One region of the Occallatibacter sp. FHG110214_02 genome, then DNA from elsewhere that is predicted to be linked to it. Evidence: predicted binding sites of a transcription regulator. Region 1 holds the regulator's gene; each other region holds the start of a gene.
What was found. The regulator LexA, encoded in region 1, represses DNA repair genes until DNA is damaged. The targets are predictions, from matches to a motif close to CANTTCGCTTTTTATTCGC.

Region 1 (5,487 bases):
CCACATTCGCCATATTCGTCGCAGTAAGCTTTGTCTCATCAGCCGCAAGATCCAGGTATCGCGCTAGTTGATCGCTCATCATCGTTTGAATCTGCATCGTTTCCTCCAGTCATTCCCATGCACACGCACAGTCAATTCGTCATAGCACCAAAATCAATCTCGTTCGCTGTAATTACCGGCGCGTCGCCAGCGAGAATTGCTGCACGCTCAAGCACATGCTGCAGTTCGCGTACATTGCCGGGCCATGCGTGGGAAGCCAATACGGCCATCGCATCCGCGTCAATGCGCTTCACTGGCTCCACGCGTCCCAGCTTGTCAAGAAAGTACTGCACAAGCGGTTGCAGGTCGGAACCGCGCTCAGCCAGCGCGGGAGTGCGAATGAGAAAAACCGCAAGACGATAGTAGAGGTCTGAGCGGAAGATACCCTCAGTCGCATTTTTCGCAAGCGGTCGGTGTGTAGCAGCAATAATCCGCACATCCACCTTGATGGTTTCGTTATCGCCAACACGCTGCAGTTCTCCACACTCCACAAAGCGCAGTAGCTTCGATTGCAGGGCCAGCGGCATCTCCCCAATCTCATCCAGGAAGAGCGTGCCTCCATCTGCCGCCTCAATGCGCCCCTGTCTTCCCTGCACCGCCCCCGTAAAGGCGCCGCGCGTATGGCCAAAGAGTTCAGCTTCGAGCAGCGCTTCCGGAATTGCCGCGCAGTTAATAACAGCAAATGGCTTTCGGTTGCGCGGGGAAAGACGATGCAATGCGCGAGCCACCAGTTCTTTGCCAGTGCCCGTGGGCCCCTCAATCAGCACAGGTGTTGAACGAGGGGCAACGAGACGAATGCGGCGACTTACTTCGAGCATCTGCGGCGCATTACCAATCAGCTCGGGAAGGCGTTCCACCTGTGGCGTAACAGAATTAACTGTTTGTGAAACCAGCGCAGGAGCATAACTCGTTTTCGTAAAGGTTGCAGAAGTAGCTGCCTCAAGCACAACAGGTGCCGTATTCCAAGCCGCCGTGTCAGACCGGCTAGCCCCTGAAACATCCACCGATTCAGCGCCTATGCTCTGATTGCTGCGCAACACATACAGCAACTCCTGTCGATACGCGCTGCGCGTTCCCTCAACAGGAGTCTCTCCCTCTGCTGTCAGAATATCCACGCCTGCAAAAACTGCCTGAAACTCCCGAAGGAATTCTCCCAGATCAAGATCTGGCAACCAGGAATCGACAATGACCGCCTCAAGCGCGGCAGCATCGGCTTCTGCCCAGGCCTGCGCTCCGCTTACAGCCTCACGCACCTGCCACCGAAGCCCCACAAGCACATCGCGCAACCGTTGCCGAAAGCCAGCATCCGTGCTGACCACAAGAACTGTACGCTGACGTGACCGTGCTGCCGAAATAGACGCAGAAGAGGGGCTAAACGGCAGCGAGCCATGATTCAAATATGAGGCGGGTTGCGGCATGAGCGATTCTCCTTTGCAAAAATAGTTAGGCTTAGGCCTGAGACGCGATTCTCGCGATAGGTCCGGTTCCCGAAGGATCGACTATCGCCACCGGGGGCAACGCAAGCTCAGCATCCGAAGGGATGCGGTACCCCTGCCCGCGTACGGTACGCACCAAGTGGCCGGGCGGAGGATCCTTAAGCTTGCGACGCAGGTAGTTCACATAAACATCTACGATGTTGGTTGTCTGCGCCGGCTCCATATTCCAAACCGAGTCGAGAAGATCAACACGCGAGACACACTGGCCGCGATTGAGCATCAGTTGCTCAAGAAGTGCAAACTCTTTGTTGGTAAGCGAGACGGGTTGGCCCGCACGGCGTACAGAGTGCTCCATGCGATCCACCTCCAGATCACCCGCGCGAAGTACTAGGCGAGCCTCCCTCTTGCGGCGCAGCAGGGCACGGCAACGGGCACGCAACTCATGCAGGCTGAAGGGTTTGCTCATCAGATCGTCCGCGCCAAGATCAAGACAACGTACCCGTGTTTCAAGCTCCGTGCGCCCGGTCAGCACAAGCACTGGCAGATCCGCATCCAGCCGACGTAGTTCTTCCAACACCTGCTCGCCATCCATAACCGGCATATTTAGATCAAGAATCGTCAGATCGGGAAAATCCTCTCGGAATGCGGCCAAGGCCTCAGCTCCGTTCTGGGCCAGTCGAACCCGGTGTCCGTCGGACTCAAGGCCGCGCGAGAGAAATACCCCCAGCGCTGGATCGTCTTCGGCAATCAGTAGTCTCATGAAAAACCTTTTCTCCTGCGCCCTGTCTTAATGCAGTAGCTTGTCCACATTTAAGCCATCTGAATAAGAAAGCTCTCATGTGTGCATCTCCACCATCGCGTGAGAATCTTTTGAAGACAAGATTGGAAAGCAGAAAAGATAAGAGCGAATTCCATGTATGGGATTCGCAGTTTATAAGTTTCAAAATGGGCGTCTACTAAGAGCGGACAAAGAGATAACAAAACTCAGGCACATCTCAAGAGTTTTTGTTATTGCCTTACTTTCTGCTCCTTATTTTTTTGCAATTCGCTTTTTATTCGCTATAATGCGCCCATGGCTATTACCCGTAGACAGAAGGAAGTCCTCGATTTTCTCGAATCCTTTGTGAGCCGCAATGGCTACTCCCCCTCCTTCGAGGAAATCGCACGCGGCATGGGGCTCAAGAGCCTCGCAACCGTGCACAAACACATCACAAACCTCGAAAAAAAGGGCCTTCTGGACCGTGTACACAACCGCAGCCGCTCGATTGACCTACTACCGCCTGGAACGCGTTCGCGTACCAGCGATAGGCTCCCGCTTGCGGGCCGCATCGCAGCCGGCAGGCCCGTAGAGACAAATGAGGCAGCAGAGAGTATTTCCCTGCATGATGTAGTGGGCAACCGCGATGTCTTTGCACTCGAAGTGCGCGGCGACTCCATGCGCGATGAGCACATCATCAGTGGCGACTATGTGCTCGTAGAGCGCACCAATGTCGCACGGCAGGGAGAGATTGTGGTTGCCTTGGTCCACGGTGCGGAAACGACGCTGAAGCGTTATTATGCTGAGGGGAAAACAGTGCGTCTTCAACCGGCAAACCTGGAGATGGAGCCTATCTACATACCAGCCTCCCAGGTTTCCATTCAGGGACGCGTGCTGGGTGTCTTAAGAAAGTACCACTGAGACAACGTTCAGGAAGCCGTCCACATAATCAACAAAAGCAAAGGCCCGGCATAATGCCGGGCCTTATGTCTTTCTAACCACGAATCACTGAGCGCCGTTACGCAATCAGCTTTTCAACCTTCTCGGCAATCGCTTCCTGCGGGACATAACCAACAATCTGGTCAGCCACCTTGCCTCCCTTAAAAAACAAAAGCGCAGGGATGCCACGGATACCATAGCGCGAGGGGGTGGCGCCATTCTGGTCCACATTCACCTTCGCTACCTTGATCTTGCCCTCATATTGGGCGGCAATGCCGTCCACAAAAGGCGCAATCATCTTACAGGGGCCGCACCAACCTGCCCAGAAATCTACCAGAACGGGCTGCTCGCTCTGCAGCACCTCCTGCTCAAAGCTACCATCCGTTACTTCCAAGATACCTGCTCCCGCCATGTTCCTCCTTCGTGCATCTGCCGACTCAAGCCGGCTTCTCTGCAACCAGTCTCTCATGGGATGCGTTAGAGAAGCAGAAAGTCGCAAAGGGGGCATTCGGAAGAGCAACGAAGCGGAAAATCAAAGACCTAGAGGAACAAAAACGCACTGCAAAGGAAAAGCGCCCGGATCCCCATCAAGGAATCTCGGGCGCTAGAGCAGCCCTCCCCCAGAACTGCCCACGATGCGTAGAGTATGGGTTTTGTCCACTTGAAGCAAGAAATCTTAGGTAACCAAAAAGTAACCAAATTTCGCAGTATGAAACTGGCCTGCACGCGCCGATAAATAGTGCCTTTTGTGCGGGATTCCGTCGAAGAACGCTCACGAACGTAACCGGGGTAACATAGTTTGAGGCACTGGCACTGTAGAAAACCTAGTCAGTAAAAATCGATCCGCCAACAGGCTCAAATTGGCTAACTTGCAATTCGACAGCAGGCAGGCCAGCGAGCGAGTCTCGAATCGCCGCAGAAGCTGCTACGACTCCTGCTTCGCTCTCGGCAATTACTAGTACTGCCGGTCCGGCCCCACTCAGTGCCACGCCCAGAATGCCAGGCGTCCCCGCCAATGGCAGAATGCGTGGCAGCATAGGACAGATTAACTCCCGGTACGGCTGATGAATCGTGTCGGACATGGCCGTCTTAAGCAACTCACCATTTCCCTGGGCAAAGGCAAGCCCTAATAGCGCCACGGACTGCAGATTCGCAACCACATCCGCTCGCGAATAGCTTGAGGGAAGTACAGCGCGGGCTTTACTGGTCGCCAGAGGTTCAGCGGGTATCACCACAATCGCACGCCAACTTGCCGGAGGCTTAACACGAACTACTTCGACTTTACCGCCCCTCTGCGCCGCTACGACAAAGCCCCCCAGCCAGCAGGCGGCCACGTTATCCGGATGGCCTTCCAACTGCACAGCTTCTTCCAGTATTTGCTCGTTGGACCACCCAAGGTTCCCGAACCTTACTGCTAACATCAGCGCCGCCAAACGACCGGCAGCCGAAGAGCCACATCCCATCCCCAGCGGAATTTCGTTCCGCATGCGAACGGCAAGCGGAACCACCTGCTTTCCCTCCCGCGCAAGCATGGCGCGATAGAGGTCAAGCACCAGATTGTCTTCCAAACGGCCACAGCGCTCCGCATCGCGCCCCGTGGCTTGAATGGAAAACACCTCTGCAGGCTCTGCTTCAACTTCCAGATGAAAATCGAGCGCCACGGCTGCGGTATCAAAACCGGGGCCAAGGTTCGCCGATGTTGCCGGCAGTTTGATCCGGAAAGGTTCACTCATGCCGAGGCGTCCTTCATGGCTGCAAGTACCGCAGAAGCAGTTGCATCGACAGAAACAGCATTTCGCTGCAGTGGCTCAATCTGCCCCGAAACGCCAGCCTTCTCCTCGTCCATCAGCAAGCTGCCGCGGTGAAAACCGATGGTGTAATCCGCATCCTTGAGAGTATGCCCTGTCAGCACAAGCACTACCGTGTCGCTAGATCCGATGAGCCCCTTCGCACGCAGTTTTTTCAAACCTGCAAGCGTGACAGCCGAAGCAGGCTCACACCCTAGCCCTTCAGCGCCAATTTCTGCCTTGGCAATGGCGATCTCCGCCTCTGTAACGTCAATGCACCAGCCGCCGGTCTCCTCAATCACTTTGGCAGCCTTGCGCCACGACGCAGGGTTCCCAATGCGAATTGCCGTAGCACGCGTATCGGCTTCGACAGGCTCAAGCGTGGCGCCCGGCCCAAGCGCCAGCGTCCGCACCAGCGGATTTGCCCCCTGTGCCTGCACTACGGTAATTCGCGGAATCCGAGAAACGAGCCCGAGCTCCTTCAGTTCGCGGAAGCCCTTACCCAACGCGGAGCTGTTGCCCAGATTGC
Region 2 (5,487 bases), on a different contig from region 1:
CCGCGAAATTCTTCGAGAGGGTCCGAATGAAGGATGGGTTGTCCTCTCGAATGGGGAACGCCTGAAGATGAGCAAACCGGGTTGGCAGAGCCTGCTCGCAGTCAGCCGCCGTTAGTCTCGTTTCAAGCCTCCTGCTTTTCGTTGCACGATTCCATCATCCTGCTGCATACCACTCGAATCCCTGCACCGTTTCAACGAAAGTCATGTTGAGGCGACAAGAATGTACAGCAAACGACATTTTGTGCTTAGTGCGATCATTGGCTTGATGACGTTAGGGGGCGGATTCGCGCAGCAAACATGCCTTGATGGGATCCGCATCGAGGGCACGGTGACAGACCCAACAAGCGCACTGATACCGAGAGCGCGAGTGCAGACAGCGAGCGGCCTGACGACCACGACCGACGCAGCAGGACGCTTTCTGCTAACGTGTGTTCCGATCAGTTCCAGGAATATCGTTGTCGAAGCGGAAGGCTTTTCTCAAGCGACAATACGTCTGGCGAAAAAGCCCGGAACGATGCAACGCCTGACGATTCGCATGGAACTCGCCAAGGTGGAAACCGACGTACAGGTCAGTGCAGATGCTACCGGACTCAATGCTGAGCAGGGAGCGGGGACAACGACTCTTAATAAGGAGCAGATACAACAGCAACTCGCCGATGACCCAGACGACCTGATCCAGCAGCTTCAGATCATGGCGTCGAATGGTGGGGGTGCTCCGCAATCGACGTTCTTCGTGGTGGACGGATTTCAGAACGCGAGCGCTATGCCGCCCAAGAACTCGATTGCTTCCATCCGCGTCAATCCCGATCCTTACTCTCCGGAGTATGAAGGCCCGACCTTTGAGGGCGGGCGAGTCGAGATTACGACCAAGCCAGGGGCAGACAAGTTTCACGGTGCGGCTTTCTTCACCGACAGCAACGGCATCTTCAACGCTACAGACCCCTTTTCCGTGACGGCAACGCCAGCGAGCAAGCAGCGCTATGGTTTCGAGCTGACTGGTCCCGTTGTTCCCAAAAAGACCGATTTTGCGCTCGCTCTCGAAAAGCGAGACATCAACGAATTCAACATAGTGAATGCGATCACTCTCGACGCCGACGGAAACCAAACGCCCTTGCATGAGACCGTTGCCGCGCCGCAGCGGTTGTGGATCGGTTCCGCTCGCGGAGACTGGCAGGTAAGTTCCAAAGACATTGCAACGGTATCGTTTGCTGCGCATGTCAATGATATAGGCAACCAAGGTATCGGCGGCCTGACTCTGCCGGAAGCGGGATACTCCAGCCTGACGAGCGAGTATGATCTGAGGCTGACCAACACGCAGACCTTCAATGCGAATCTCCTGCACGAGACTCGCATTGGATATACCTGGAAACGCACAGGACAGATGCCATTGTCGATGGCACCGTCGCTTGAAGTCGCAGGCTACTTTACTGGTGGCGGCGCGATCAGCCAGAACCTGAACGATCGTGAGCAAGATCTCGAAATTGACGATGATGTGATGCTCATCCGCGGGAAACACTCTATTCGCATCGGTGTGCAGTCATTAGGATTTTTCGTCCATAATTACGATCCTGCTACCTTCAACGGAGCGCATGTCTTTGGCGGCGGCAGCGCCGCGGTGCTCGACGCGAATAATAATCCCACCGGACAAACAACAACCATTACTCCACTCCAGCAATATCAACGGGCTCTCCAGAATCTCATCGGGGGAGCACCGACCACCTATCAGGTGACGACGGGCACGCCTCTGGTACCGCTGACACAATGGAGGCTTGCCCTCTATGGTGAGGACACAATTAAGCTCGCATCACGTCTCAGCATGTCTACCGGGCTACGATACTCCTTCCAGACTTCGCCAGGCACGTTCGTTAACTTTGCGCCGCGAGTGGCGTTCTCCTGGGCACCGGACAAAAAATCTACCTGGGTTATCAGTCTGCGCAGCGGCATCTTCAATGCTCCTGCGCCGGTCAGCTATGCCACCGAGGTATACCGACTCAATGGCACTCGTCAGCAATCACTGATGGTGTACTCACCCAGCTATGGCAGTCCATTGACTCCCGTGGTCGGGGCGATTCAGGTCGCCACGAGAAATCAATTTTCTCGCTCCGTGTTTGAATTTCCGGCAGCGGCAACCCAGATAAGTGTTGAGCACGAGCTGCCACATCACTGGCATCCATCGGCGAGCTTTACGTATGCCGAAGACTGGGGAATCTTCCGGTCAAGGAACATTAATGCTCCTATGGTTGGGAGCAGCACCGGTGTTCCTCCTGATCCAACTTCGGCGCTTTTGGCGCCAAGGCCAATTGCTCCGAATGAAAACATCTTTCAGTATGAAAACACCGGTCACCTCAGAGGCAATTTGCTTGACCTGGCTCTCTCACAAACAGGCTACAAGCGATTCACACTTAATTTGAGCTCCTACATAGTACATTTTAGATCAGACGCTCCTCTTCAGATTGCTCCGCCCCAATCCAGCTACACCAATGCAGGCGAATCCTCACGCCCTGATTGGCAATCCAGTGGCGGCTCCATTCAAGGAACTCTGAACCTTCCCTGGAAAGTTCTGCTGTCCAGTCAACTAGCTGCAGACAGCGGTAATCCATTCAACATTACAACGGGGACGGATGCGAACGGAGATGGCACATTCAATGACAGGCCTTCCTATGCTTCTGTTCCAGGGCCTGGTGTCTACAGCACTTCCTATGGATTGCTTACCGCAAACACGGTGAATGGTAATGTACCCCGCAACCGTGGCACGATGCCGAGTGTCTGGCATCTGTACGGTAATCTGAGCCGCGCGTTTCTGCTCAACCCGAAGGATAAGGCCCATCCGTTGACTCTCACATTCAATGCGCGTGCATCCAATTTGCTGAACCACACGAATACAACCGCTGTAGGCACTGTTCTCTCGCCTACGCTCGGCGAGCCAATCTCCGCAGAGGCAGCTCGGCGCGTAGAACTCGGCGTACGGTTTACTTTTTAGTGTGCGCGATCCATGGATCATCATAGAGCGATCCCAAAGTGCGTTGCAGATTCTCCTGGTATACGGGAGCGTGGCTCAATAAGCGCATTGGCCTGTTCTCGCCAAAGGAGACTGGCAACAACGGATATCAGTGACAACATGCCTTTGCGGAGCTCATCAAATTTCCAGGTCGATTTGTCGAGCCACTGGAGCTACCTCCGTCGCAAAATGAAAATGCTACTGGGGAGCAGACCGTGAAGCGCATTGTGAATTCCGACGATACAGTTGACTCGCAACATACGGTCCTGAGAGAGAATCCGACCTTCCTGCTGTACCTTCAACTGGTTATAGGAGTGGCTCGGATTCCACCCAGGAGCGAATGTGTGCCTTTCGGACTAACCTTCCACCTCTCCATGGTTTTGAAGAATGTCCGAAGATTTGGACCGCTGAGTCGCTTCCAGTCCGCTAAAGATGGGTAGTTGGGAATTACTGGCGGTGTGTAAAGAGTTGCGGGATAGACGAATTTTTCCATTACATCTTCCACTGCAGGTTTCATTCTTTAACTTCTCCATAAACTACATGTCATATTCGCCATATATTCGCTTATAATCTATAGTTATGAACGACGCTTTGCTGGAGCCTCAACCCGCAGCGCTGCGCAAAATTGTTCATGTGGACATGGACGCGTTCTATGCGTCGGTGGAGCAGAGGGATGATCCCGCGCTCCGTGGCAGGCCCGTGGTGGTGGCTTGGAAGGGAAAGCGCTCCGTTGTCTGTGCAGCTTCTTATGAAGCAAGGCAGTTTGGTGTTCACTCTGCCATGCCCGCTGTAACGGCGGAGCGACTATGCCCGCAAGCAATCTTCATTCCGCCTGACTTTACCCGCTATAAGGCTGTCTCTCATGCTGTGCGAGAGATTCTGCAACGTCACACAGACCTGATCGAGCCTTTGTCCCTGGACGAGGCCTATCTTGATGTGACGGAAAACAAAACAAGACTTCCAACTGCAACGAAGGTAGCTATCGCGATTAGGCAACAGATTCGTGAAGAGCTTTCTCTTACAGCATCCGCCGGCGTCGCCCCGAACAAGTTCCTGGCGAAGATTGCCTCAGACTGGAAGAAGCCGAACGGTCTCTTCGTGATTCAGCCGCACGAAGTGCAGTCCTTCCTTTTGCCCTTGCCGGTAGGGCGTATCCCGGGCGTAGGGAAAGTCACAGAAGCACGCATGATTCAACTCGGCATCCAGACCGTGGGAGATATCCATGCGATGGATGCGGCCACACTTAAAGCGCACTTTGGCCGTTGGGGATTGCGTCTTTATGAACTGGCACGCGGGATTGACCACAGCCCGGTTGTTCCGAATCGCATACGCAAGCAAATATCAGCGGAAGATACCTTTCAGGAAGACCTGCCTCTCACCGTATGCGAGCCACATATCCGCAGGCTTGCAGAGAAGGTATGGGCGGCCTCGCGGCAAAATGCACGCGGTGCCAGAACAGTTGTCCTGAAGCTCAAAACAAAGGAGTTCAACTCGCTTACCCGTAGTCTGACACCAGACGCGCCGCCATCCTCTCAGGAAGAGCTCATCGAGATTGCGCTTCGTTTGTGTGAGCGTGTAGGACAGGGAACTCACCAACTCTATCGCTTGGTTGGTGTGGGGCTAAGCAATTTCCAATCTATGACCGAGCATTAGCCGGAGGAGCTAGTCTTGGAAGGAGTCTTAGCCTAGTGCCCTTTTGTCTATGAGCAGAACCTATATCCGGCTCCGTCGCGGGTTAGGAGTCGTGGAAAGGAAATCGAAAGAGGGGCAAGCTGAGCGGAAATACATTTTTGAAGAAGATCCGAAGAGTAGAGATCATTGAGCGTACGTGACATCTTCGTGTCGTACGCCTGGACAGATCGCACCTGTTAACGGTCACTGCATGGGTCGTTGGCATTGCAGAGAGTCGCACAGAAGTGACACCTGCCAAGCGATCGTTCGCCTCATCCTTGCTTGCACACGAAAAGGTCTGCATAATCCTGAAATGTAGGCTGATGCTTTTCGATATGCGGAGGATCTTCAATGAAGAGAATCACAGTTGGAGCAGGATTCGCTTTTACTACACTGCTTTTGCTGCCGACCATTGCAACGGCACAACAACTCTTCATTGACGGAACAGCAACCTATCGTGAACGCATGGCGCTGCCCCCAGATGCGGTCTTTGAGGCGACACTCCAAGATGTCTCCGAAGCTGATAAACCGGCGGTGGTGATTGGGCAGACCCGCATAGAACGACCTGGCAATCCTCCCATTCACTTTACTATCAGCTATGACTCATCCGAAATAGAATCCGATCACCTATATTCAGTACGAGCGCGAGTTGTATCGAAGGGACAGCTCCTATTTACTACGGATCAGAGCTATCAAGTTCTGACGCAGGGGCATGACAGTAAAGCAGGGACTATCTTAATGCGGCGCACCTCAGGCCCGTCAGGAGAGATCTTGACCGAGAGAAAATCCGTGCCGCTAAGAGGGACACATTGGAAGCT
Region 3 (5,487 bases), on a different contig from region 1:
TTGTGAACTTGTGAATGCGTTGAAGAATACGACGCTCGCACCACTCTACCTGGAGCTCATCCTCCACAGGTGGATACTCGAAGCTACCGCGCATCAGGAGGCCCTGGACCTCCAGAGCGATGAAGGCGTGGAGAACAATCTTCGGCTCAAGAGAGAATTGTGTCCCAAACCGCGTTGCAGTCACGGGACCGAGTATCTGAATCCATCCTTGAATGCACTTGTGAAGCGCCTGCTCCCGCATCTCGCTCGACACGGCAGCCTTCGTCCATAGTGCGTTCGCCATAGGAGTGCGTTCCGCGGCAATCCAACATGGAATCCCACCACAGTCCATGGTCTGCGCGCGCCCACTGTTTTCGAGGCGCTGATAGAAGTCGGGCCAATGTGCGGTTTTCTCTTCGTCGAGCATTGGGAGTGGTAGTACGACCACGCTCATCAGAAGGTCATGCAGTTCATGGTGATCGCGAATGTCAGGCCAGCATTGCGCCCGGACTGCTGCAATCGCCTTGGCGTCAAGTTTGCCTGGACGTTCCAGAACGCTGGGAGGAATGCTCGTCTTGAGAGATACCGCGCGGGCTCGGCGTTCTTCGAGTCCAGCCTCATCGAGAAATGCATACGGATTTGCATTGATGAGTTCGTGTGCAAACTGTGATGGTACAGGAGTGTCAACAGCAAGGCATTGAACACCGCCGCTCTGAATGCTACGCAGTACCTCGAGCAGGCCATTGAGATCCATTGCTTCCTGCAGGACGTCCTGCATCACTTCGCGTACCAATGGATGATCGGGGATTTGAATATCTCCCTCGATGTTCTCGAAACACGCAGCAGCTTGCGGAAAGACACTGGCCAGCAAGTCTTCGGAACGTGTGCGCTGAACCTGTGGAGCGATGCGTTTCCCATTCGAGTTCCGCAGAAGTTGAAGGCTGCGCCCGGCAGCCCAGCGCCAGCGAGTCTTAAATACAGGGGCGGCAAGAGAGGCTTGTTCGAGCAGCGACGTCACCGTGACTTCTGTGAGGAATTGGAAAACATCGGAGAGCGGGAAGCTATGCTGTTCGGCAAGAGAGATGTTGATGCCGTTATCGGTCGCTGCCGCTTGAAGCTCAAAGTTGAAGCCCCGGCAGAAGCGTTTGCGAAGCGCAAGACCCCATGCCTTATTGATCCGTCCTCCGAACGGAGCATGAAGAACTAGCTGCATTCCTCCACCCTCGTCGAAGAAACGCTCCGCAATAATGGTCGATTTGGTCGGAACAGCGCCAAGCACCGCTCTTCCCGCGACAATATATGTGACTAGCTGTTGAGCAGCCCATTCGCCGATTCCGCATTGCTCCATTAACCAGGCGATTGTCGATGAGACTGCGGGATGAGCCGGCGAAAGAAACTCTGGAGAGAGAGCAGAGGTTCGTTGTGAGATGTCCGTTCGTAACTCGCTGACTGCATCTGAGAGCACGTCGGTACGCTGTGGCGCCTCTCCCGTCCAGAATGGAACACTGGGAGGGGCTCCGTGCGCGTCTTCGACATGCACTTTTCCAGATGGATCGATCCTCTGCACGCGCCAACTGGTGTTTCCGAGAAGGATCACATCTCCTGGACTGGAGTCGACTGCGAAGTGTTCGTCGAGAGTGGCAATCTGGATCTCGTCCGGCTGCAGGATCACATTAAATAGCCCGGTGTCCGGGATCGTGCCCCCATTGGAGATAGCAATCATCCGGGCGCCACGACGCGGATGAAGTTCCTCGTGAATACCATCATGCATCAGGTATACGCCGTATCGTCCACGGCTTGACTGGATTCCGTTAGAGAGAATTCCGACTACTTCTTCATACTGAGCCGCAGTGAGTTCCCGATACGGATAGGCACGTCGTAGGACATGAAACAGCGACATCTTTTCCCACGGTTCTGCTCCACAAGCTGCGACAATCTGCTGCATGAGAACATCCATTGGTTGCGGTGGAATTTCGAGCTGATCTAACTCTCCACGCCGCATTTTGCGTACCAGCGCAGCTTGGTCGATCAGGTCGTCCCGTGTTGTTGCGAAAAGCCTTCCTTTCGGTATGGCGCCACGCCAGTGCCCAGCGCGTCCGACTCGTTGCATGGCGACCGAAATGGAGCGCGTGCTTGCGATCTGACAAACCAGGTCAACATTGCCAATATCGATTCCAAGCTCAAGCGACGCTGTGGCCACCAGAATCTTGATCTCACCACGTTTCAGACGCCTCTCCGCGTCAAGACGCAGCGCGCGTGACAGTGAACCATGATGTGCGGCGACGTTTTCCACGCCGATCCGCTCTGCAAGCGCGAAAGAGATTCTTTCAACCAGCTTCCGTGTGTTCACGAAAACCAGGGTGGAGCGATGAGTTTCGGTATAGGCCGCAAGCTTATCGAATATCTCTTCCCACATGGCTTGCGATGTGACAGAGGTGAGTTCGACTGTCGGGACCTCGATAGCCACGTCCATAGTGCGTCGTTGCCCTACCTGGACGATGGATGCGCGATCTCGTCCGGGGCCAACGCCAGTGAGGAAATCTGCGACGAGTTCTATGGGATTCTGGGTTGCGGAGAGACCGATCCTTTGCGGAGGGGAGATGAGTCCAGAAATGAAGGCACCTGGAGATAACCTGTTTTCGCCGCAAACAAGTGCTTCCAGGCGTTCCAGAGTTAGGGCTAGATGGGAGCCGCGCTTGTCGTCAGCGACTGCGTGGATCTCGTCAACGATGATCGTCTCTACATGGCCGAGATGCTCGCGGCTGCGCTTGGAGGTTAGAAGGATGTATAGCGATTCTGGAGTAGTGACAAGTATGTGGGGAGGATTGCGCAGCATCGCTGCACGTTCCTTCTGAAGCGTGTCGCCGGTGCGCACGGCGGTCCGAATCTCCTGCGATAGATAGCCTCTCTCTAGTGCAAGCTGCTGGATCTCCTGCAGAGGCTCTGCGAGGTTCTTCTGGATGTCGTTGGAAAGCGCCTTCAGTGGCGAGACGTAGATGACTTGAGTCGTCGATGCCAGCGAGCCCTCGATTGCTCGGCGCAGCAGACGGTCAATACAAACAAGGAATGCCGCGAGTGTCTTGCCTGAACCAGTTGGCGCAGAAATCAGAGTTGGCTTACCGAGAAGAATACTCGGCCAGCCATGCACCTGTGGTTCAGTCGGAGTACCAAAGCGGCGAATGAACCATTCGGCAGTGACCGGGTGGGCCCAGGACAGTTCTGCGGGGAAGTCCATGAGATATTCTACCTTGTTCGCCTTTTCTTTGCCTTAACTTTTGATGAGACTTGATGTTCGCGCAGCCGCCGCATGCTCAGAGTCACTATAGATAGGTTCAAATCCGCATGGCGAATAAATAGCGAATATGCGAGAATGCTTGTAGCGGAAATCATCATAAGGGACCGAGCAAAACACCAGGACGAATGCCGGAGAACCGAAGTTTATGGTGAGTAGCGAAATGTCTATGACTACGATTGTGCCCAGCACGCCCGCTGTTCCCGCGAGCGCCCCCAGTCTGGAAGCCATTGGATTTCGCAAAATCGTACATGTCGACATGGATGCCTTTTATGCGTCGGTTGAACAACGTGACGATCCCTCTCTCAAAGGCAAGCCCGTTGTAGTTGCATGGAAAGGAAAGCGCTCTGTCGTGTGCGCAGCTTCGTATGAGGCCAGGCGTTATGGCGTGCGCTCGGCGATGGCTGCAGTTCAGGCTGAGCGTCTGTGTCCTGATGCCATCTTCGTGCCACCTGATTTTCCTCGCTACAAAGCTGTATCGCTGGCCATACGGAAGATCTTCCAGAGACATACAGATCTGATCGAGCCACTTTCCTTGGATGAGGCATATCTCGACGTAACAAGCAACAAAACCGGTCTTCCTACGGCCACGCTCGTCGCAAAAGCGATACGCAGTACAATTCGCGAAGAGCTTGCTTTGATCGCCTCTGCAGGAGTTGCTCCTAATAAGTTCTTGGCCAAGATCGCCTCCGATTGGAAGAAGCCCAATGGCCTCTTCGTGATTCAACCGCACGAAGTGCAGAGCTTTTTATTGCCATTGCCTGTGGGCCGTATCCCTGGCGTGGGTAAGGTCACGGAGAAGAGGATGTCGGAAATCGGCATCAAAACTGTTGGCGACATCTGTTCGATGGAAGTGCGTGAACTGGAAGCAGAATTTGGCCGTTGGGGAATACGTCTTTACGAGCTGGCACGAGGTATCGATCACAATCCAGTTGTACCCAACCGAGTTCATAAGCAGATATCTGCGGAAGACACATTTCAGGACGATATTCCACTATCTGAATGTGAGTCGCATATTCGCCGTCTCGGAGAGAATGTGTGGGTCGCATCTCGTGAAAATGCCCGAGGAGCGCGAACGGTGGTATTGAAACTCAAGACAAAAGAATTTCGCTCCATGACTCGCAGCCTCAGCTTGTCTTCGCGCATCTCCTCATGCGAAGAGCTTACGTAGATCGCATTGGGTCTTCGCGAAAAAGTTGAACTTGGTCCGGACCAACTCTATCGCTTAGTAGGCGTCGGCCTTAGCAACTTTCAGGCTGATACAGAACCATCGTCATCTCTTTTTGATCTGTAGCCCGATTGGATCGATAACCGGTTAAGGAAGCGATAGCGATAAACCTCTACCGCTTCCCAAGCCCGTATCAAGCTAGAGAATCCCGCTCAGACTCTCATCGATTCGTTCCTTTGGAACGCACCCAATGATTTGATCAGCAATCTTTCCGTCCTTGAAGACTAGAAGAGCAGGGATACCGCGGATACCATAGCGCGCCGGCGTCTGGTTATTTTCGTCGACGTTCATCTTCATTACTTTGAGCTTGCCATGGTAGCTTGTTGCCACCTCTTCTACAACAGGCGCGACTGCGCGACATGGTCCGCACCAGCCCGCCCAGAAATCAACCAGGACTGGCTCCTGCGACTGAAGAACTTCCGCCTCGAAGGTTGAATCCTTCACTTCTGATATGTTTGCCATGATTCCTCCAATGACTCGTTTGAGGTTGTTCACTGGCTCGCTAACACGCCAGTCAGGGGTGAGAAAATGAGCCATCGCATTCTTTCTTCGACCGGATGGCTCAAACTTGTGGACTTCTGCAGGCGGCATCGCTGAATTACCTGCCGCGTGTCAGGTGACGTTAATTAGGAACACTCCATCCACCGCCAAAGCTCCGAAACACTACAACCGCGGCGCGTGCAGAATCTGCTCGGTTGGCGTCGAGTTCATCTTGTGCCGTGAGGAGCTGCCGATCTGCATCGAGCACGTCTGTGAGTGTGATTGACCCGGCACGGTACGCCTGCTCTGATAGGTCACGCGCTTTCACGAGTGATTGCACTTGAGCCTGCAATTCTGCACCATAGGCCTCGGTCTGAGTCAGCATTGCCAGAGCGTCTTCAACATCTTCGGCAGCGTGCAGAACTGCCCGGCGATAGCCAACAAGGGCCTCCGCATTTGCGCCCTTCGCTTGTTTGACCTCGGCGTCTACTCGACCGAAGTCAAAAAG
Region 4 (5,487 bases), on a different contig from region 1:
CCGCGTGCTGTTTCCCTTCTGGCTGTTTGGGATTCCGGCGCTGCTTATCGGCTTTGTAATTTATGCCATTGTGAATGGCATCCGGGAGCATCGCTACCGGGCGCACATGGCGAGCTATCCGTATCCGCCGCGGGTGTGAGGCAGGCCTTCCCTTTCGCGCAAGGAATTATTCCGCACGCAGAGCCTGCATCGGCTCGATTGCAGCGGCTCGCCGGGCCGGGAACAGGCAAGCGGCGGCTCCAACGACAAGCAGCACGCCAATGGCTCCAACAGCCAGCACTGGGTCATACGGACTCACCTGAAAGAGAAGGCTGTTGACCAGGCGCGCTGCCCCGAAAGCCAGTGAGACACCCGCAACCGCACCAGCCGCAACTGGAAACAGCCCATCGCGGAGCACCAGTTGATAAACATTTGCACGCTGCGCTCCCAGTGCCATGCGCAAACCAATTTCTCGGTGGCGCTGCGCTACCGAGTACGTGATTACCCCATAGACTCCAAGCCCGGCGAGAAGCAGCGCGCTGGCGGCGAACAGGAGCAGCAGGTTCCTTTCAAAACGCTGGTTCGCCACGGAGTCCGCAAGAATGCTGCCTAGTGCGCGCACGGTTGGAACCGGCACGTTGCGGTCAACACTCCAGATGGCCTGCCGAACCGCATCCGCCATCTCAGAGATATCCAGATGCGTTCGCACGACGATCCCGGCCTCTGATTCGCAACGGTACCAGTACGGGACATACACCATCATCGGGTCCGGCTTTGCCAGGGAGACAGTGCGGGCATTTGCGACAACACCCACGACCGTAAAGGGCTTTTCTGTGGCCGGGTCGCCGCGGCTGAACTGCTGCCCAATGGGGTTCTTGCCAGGCCACAGTGTTTGTGCGGTTTTCTCTGATACGAGCGCGAGATTTTTATCCCAGTCGCTTGGACCGAAGACCTGCCCGGCAATCAGAGGCAGATGAATTGCGGAGAAGTATTCCGGGCTTACCGAGCGGAAGCTTTCCAGAGGTAATTGCGTGAACGGACGGCTGTCTCCCGCAACCCGCGCCATGTCTCCCCAGCCGTCGCCGCTCAGCGGCAGAATACTGATAAACGCGGCATGGTCCACTCCGGGCAAATGACCGATGCGTTCGAGAACTTCCCTGTAAAACGCTGCGCGATGCTGTCCGTCTACGTAAGAACTGGACGGTAGGTTCATGGCGGCTGTGATGGTTCGCTCCGTAGCGAATCCGCGGTCTACCTGCATGAGCTTTGCCATGCTTGTGGCCAGTAATCCCGTCATCAATACAAGTACGACGCTGACGGCGACTTCAATCCCCACCAGCAGCCGACGCATGCGCCTGCTTCCGTGCGATTCACTGGCCAGACGCGCCTCACTGTGCAGAACTTCCTGCGGCGCTGTGCGGGAGACCATCCACGCCGGCGCTGCGCCTGCGAGCAGCGTTGCCAGCACGGCCAGAATCAGTGCGCAACCGGCTCCGGCCCAATCCAGATGTAGGGAGCCCCGAAAGTCCAGCGCCGGCGGAAGGTACTGCCGCATCATGGGAACAATCGCCGCTGCCAGCGCGATTCCTGCTCCGCCACCCAATACGGCCAGCACCGCGATTTCGCGAATTGCCATGCGGACCAGTTCGGCGCGACGTGCGCCCAGCGCAGCAGCGATGGCCATTTGCTGCCGGTGTCCAACAGCGCGGGCAAGCAGAAGGTTGGTTACATTGACGCAGCCCACAAGCAGGAGACCCGCCACAGCCGCCAATAGCATCAGCAACGGTTTCCGGTTGTTTCCTACCAGCATCTGCTGGAAAGGTACCAACGCGGCGGAGAGTGTCGCCTTTTCATCGGCGGGCAGATTGGCGCTGATGGAGTGCTGCAGCGCGTTTAACTCTGCCGTTGCCGCACTCACGGATACTCCTGCTTTCAGCCGGGCCAGTCCGAAGTAATTCAGGTCGCCCATCTCTTCTGCCAGCCTGTCTTTCGAGAAGGTCAGCGGCACCAGAACTCCGGCAGGCATTACACGGCTTTTGTCGCCAATTGTTGCCAGCGTGTTGATGGACGGCATTCGGAACGACCGGGGCATCACTCCGACCACTGTGTAAGAAAGACCGTCCAGCAGGATGGTTTTGCCCACAACACCGGGGTCGCTGCTGAACTGCTCACGCCACAAGTCGTACATCAGAACGGCTACATGATCGTTGCCGCGCTGCCCTTCACTCTGAGAGAAGGCCCGGCCCAACTGCGGCTGCACCTGGAGCACAGAAAAGATTCCCGGCGTGGCCCACATTGCACCGACCTGCGCGGGATGGTCTCCGGTGCCGAGTGGAATGGAGCCCTGCTCGATAAGCGCCATGGAGTCGAAGCTGCGATTGTTTCGCTGCCAGAAGGTGAAATGATTTGCGCTCACTGGCAGGGTTGGATAGAGATTGCTCCACTCCGCTACCTTTTCTTGCACGGTGACGATGCGGTCCGCCTGCGCGAACGGCAAGGGGCGTAGCATCACGTCGTAGACTAGCGTGAAGATTGCTGTTGTTGCGCCAATGCCCAGGGCAAGCGTGAGCACGATGACGGCGCTGAATCCCTGCGACTTCCATAGCTGACGGGTGGCGTAACGAAGGTCCTGAAGCAGATGTTCAGCAGGAGCCCATCCCCATGCCTCGTGAACCTGTTCGCGAACCAGAACCGGATTGCCGAATGCGCGCCGGGCAGCGTAGCGTGCCTCTTCGGGCGACAGGCCGTTTTCGCGCTGCTCTTCTTCTTCAAGCTGCAGGTCAGACTCGATTTCCCGCGCAAGGTCCGCATTTCGTTTTCCGGCTTGCCACCATCGCATACTCAGCCCTCCTCTGCGACGGGCCACATTACGCGCGCCACGGCTTCCGTCATCTGCTTCCACTGGGACTCTTCTACAACGAGCTGTTTTTTGCCTTTCTCTGTCAGGCGGTAGTACTTGAACTCGCGATTGCGGTCCGAAGCCATCTCCCACCTGGAAATGACCCAACCACGCTCTTCAAGGCGATGCAGAGCCGGATACAACGAGCCATGCTGCATCTGCAGGAAGTCGTTTGTGGTCCGCTGAATGTGCTTGCCAATCTGGTGGCCGTGCGCGGGCCCGTAAAGGAGGGTTCGCAGAATGAGCATGTCCAGCGTGCCCTGCAGGAGATTTGCGCGTTGCTGTTCTTTTTTCGCCATGGAAGACATTCGACCCTTGATGAGAAGCGATAGTAGATATTCGACCATGGATTGTCAAGCAGCCTCCTTTCAATTTTTCGCCTAATTTTCGCTTTTGCTGTATACTAATTGGGCAATGGACTTCCAATTAGTCACACAGTACAAGCCTCGCGGAGACCAGCCCAAAGCTATCGATGAGCTGGTTGGCGGCCTTGCGGCGGGAGAAAAGCACCAGGTTCTGCTTGGCGTTACCGGCTCGGGCAAGACCTTCACCATGGCCAAGGTAATTGAGGAGTGCAACCGGCCTGCGCTTATCCTGGCGCACAATAAGACGCTGGCGGCGCAGCTTTATCACGAGTTCAAGCAGTTCTTCCCCGGCAACGCGGTTGAGTACTTTGTCAGCTATTACGACTACTACCAGCCTGAGGCCTACATTCCCGCCGGCGACCTCTACATTGAAAAGGAGGCGACCATCAATGAAGAGCTGGACAAGCTGCGGCTTTCTGCTACGCGCAGCCTCTTTGAACGCCGCGACACGATTATCGTCAGCTCGGTAAGCTGTATCTATGGCCTAGGTTCGCCGGAAGCTTATTACGGCATGTTGTTGCTGCTGGAAAAAGGCCAGCGCATCAGCCGGAAGGATATTACGCGGCGGCTTGTTGAGATTCTCTACGAGCGCAACGATATGGACTTTCGACGCGGAGCGTTTCGCGTGCGTGGCGATGTGATTGAGGTTTATCCGACGTATGACGAGAGCGCTTACCGGATTGAGTTGTTTGGTGACGAGATTGAATCGCTCTCGCAGATTGACCCGCTGTTTGGCACGGTGAAGCAGAAGTATTCGCGGTTGCCTATCTATCCGAAGAGCCACTATGTGATTCAGCCGGAGCGCAAGCTGGAGGCTATCGACTCCATCCTGAAGGAGCTGAACGAGTGGGTTCCGCAGCTTGAAACGCAGGGGCGCATGGTGGAGGCGCAGCGCGTTAACCAGCGCACGCGCTTTGACCTCGAAATGATTAAGTCGATGGGCTACTGCCACGGCATTGAGAACTACTCGCGGCACTTCAGCGGGCGGCTGCCCGGCGAAGCTCCGCCGACGCTGCTGGACTACTTCCCTCGCGACTTTGTTCTCTTTATTGATGAAAGCCACGCGACGATTCCGCAGGTACATGGCATGTGGCACGGGGACCGCTCGCGTAAGCAGAACCTTGTGGATTATGGATTCCGCTTGCCTTCAGCCGTGGATAATCGCCCGCTGAAGTTTGAGGAGTTTGAGAACCGTATTCATCAGTCCATCTACGTCTCGGCGACGCCGGGACCTTATGAGCTGACACGCTCCTCCGGCGTTGTGGTTGAGCAGGTTATCCGGCCCACTGGGCTTATTGACCCGGAGGTTGAAATCCGCCCGGTCAAGGGACAGGTTGACGACCTGCTGGCTGAGATTCGCGACCGCGCCAAGAAGAACCAGCGCGTGCTGGTAACCACGCTCACCAAGCGCATGGCGGAAGACCTTGCCGGGTATTACACCGAGGTTGGCGTGCGCTGCCGGTACATGCACTCCGAGATTGAAACGCTAGAACGCGTGAAGCTGCTGCAGGGGCTGCGCAAGGGCGAGTACGACGTGCTGATCGGCATCAACCTGCTGCGCGAAGGGCTTGACCTGCCGGAGGTTTCGCTGGTCGCCATTCTGGATGCAGATAAGGAAGGCTTTCTGCGCTCTTCCGGCTCGCTCATCCAGACCATCGGACGCGCCGCACGGCATGTACATGGACGCGCCATCCTATATGCCGATAAGATGACCGACTCCATGAAGCGGGCTATCGGTGAAACTGACCGCCGCCGGGAAATTCAGAAGGCTTACAACGAGGAGCACGGCATTACGCCGAAGTCCGTCATCAGTTCCATGGAGATGGGACTGGCGCAGATTCTCAAGTCGGAATACGGCGAAGTGCTGGAAGAAGAAGCAGCCGGAATGCCGGAATTTGCCTCGCAGGAAGAGGTGGATGCCCACATTGCCAAGCTGGAAACCGAGATGCGCGAGGCGGCCAAGAAGTTCGAGTTTGAGAAGGCTGCAAAGCTCCGCGACACCATTAAAGAACTGCGAGAAAAGGAGTTCCTGTTCGGCTAAGCTCCTTGACTTGCTCCTGCCGGTGCGCCTGGCCTGAAAACGGGCGCACCGGCTTTGTAAAAGACTCCCCCAAAAAGCCCGGCTATCCCGCCCCTCCCGCAACCCTTTATCTTCTCGATACCTGCGCGAACCCCCTACTTAAAACGATTTAATTTGTTTCAGACTAGCAACCTTTTGCTACCTGGCTGGCATCGGAATAATCA

Region 2: dinB (DNA polymerase IV) is a predicted target of LexA. The motif match lies at 3,544-3,562, and genes of this name have one in related genera.
Region 3: dinB (DNA polymerase IV) is a predicted target of LexA. The motif match lies at 3,325-3,343, and genes of this name have one in related genera.
Region 4: uvrB (excinuclease ABC subunit UvrB) is a predicted target of LexA. The motif match lies at 3,251-3,269, and genes of this name have one in related genera.

What each region holds. Positions count from the first base shown of each region.
Region 1 covers NZ_JBZYWK010000025.1:44,350-49,836, reverse strand. The annotation lists gene flgB (flagellar basal body rod protein FlgB) at 1-97, opposite strand, end outside; gene AC5S3R_RS17800 (sigma-54 interaction domain-containing protein) at 132-1,457, opposite strand; gene AC5S3R_RS17795 (response regulator transcription factor) at 1,489-2,235, opposite strand; gene lexA (transcriptional repressor LexA) at 2,548-3,153, shown strand; gene trxA (thioredoxin) at 3,251-3,583, opposite strand; gene thrB (homoserine kinase) at 3,996-4,904, opposite strand; gene thrC (threonine synthase) at 4,901-5,487, opposite strand, start outside.
Region 2 covers NZ_JBZYWK010000002.1:110,690-116,176, reverse strand. The annotation lists gene AC5S3R_RS02575 (LytR/AlgR family response regulator transcription factor) at 1-115, shown strand, start outside; gene AC5S3R_RS02570 (outer membrane beta-barrel protein) at 221-2,980, shown strand; gene dinB (DNA polymerase IV) at 3,578-4,651, shown strand; gene AC5S3R_RS02560 (YbaY family lipoprotein) at 5,021-5,487, shown strand, end outside.
Region 3 covers NZ_JBZYWK010000005.1:227,907-233,393, forward strand. The annotation lists gene AC5S3R_RS07130 (DEAD/DEAH box helicase) at 1-3,214, opposite strand, end outside; gene dinB (DNA polymerase IV) at 3,441-4,442, shown strand; gene trxA (thioredoxin) at 4,638-4,961, opposite strand; gene AC5S3R_RS07145 (efflux transporter outer membrane subunit) at 5,122-5,487, opposite strand, start outside.
Region 4 covers NZ_JBZYWK010000024.1:18,176-23,662, forward strand. The annotation lists gene AC5S3R_RS17335 (hypothetical protein) at 1-139, shown strand, start outside; gene AC5S3R_RS17340 (ABC transporter permease) at 167-2,818, opposite strand; gene AC5S3R_RS17345 (PadR family transcriptional regulator) at 2,821-3,177, opposite strand; gene uvrB (excinuclease ABC subunit UvrB) at 3,293-5,284, shown strand.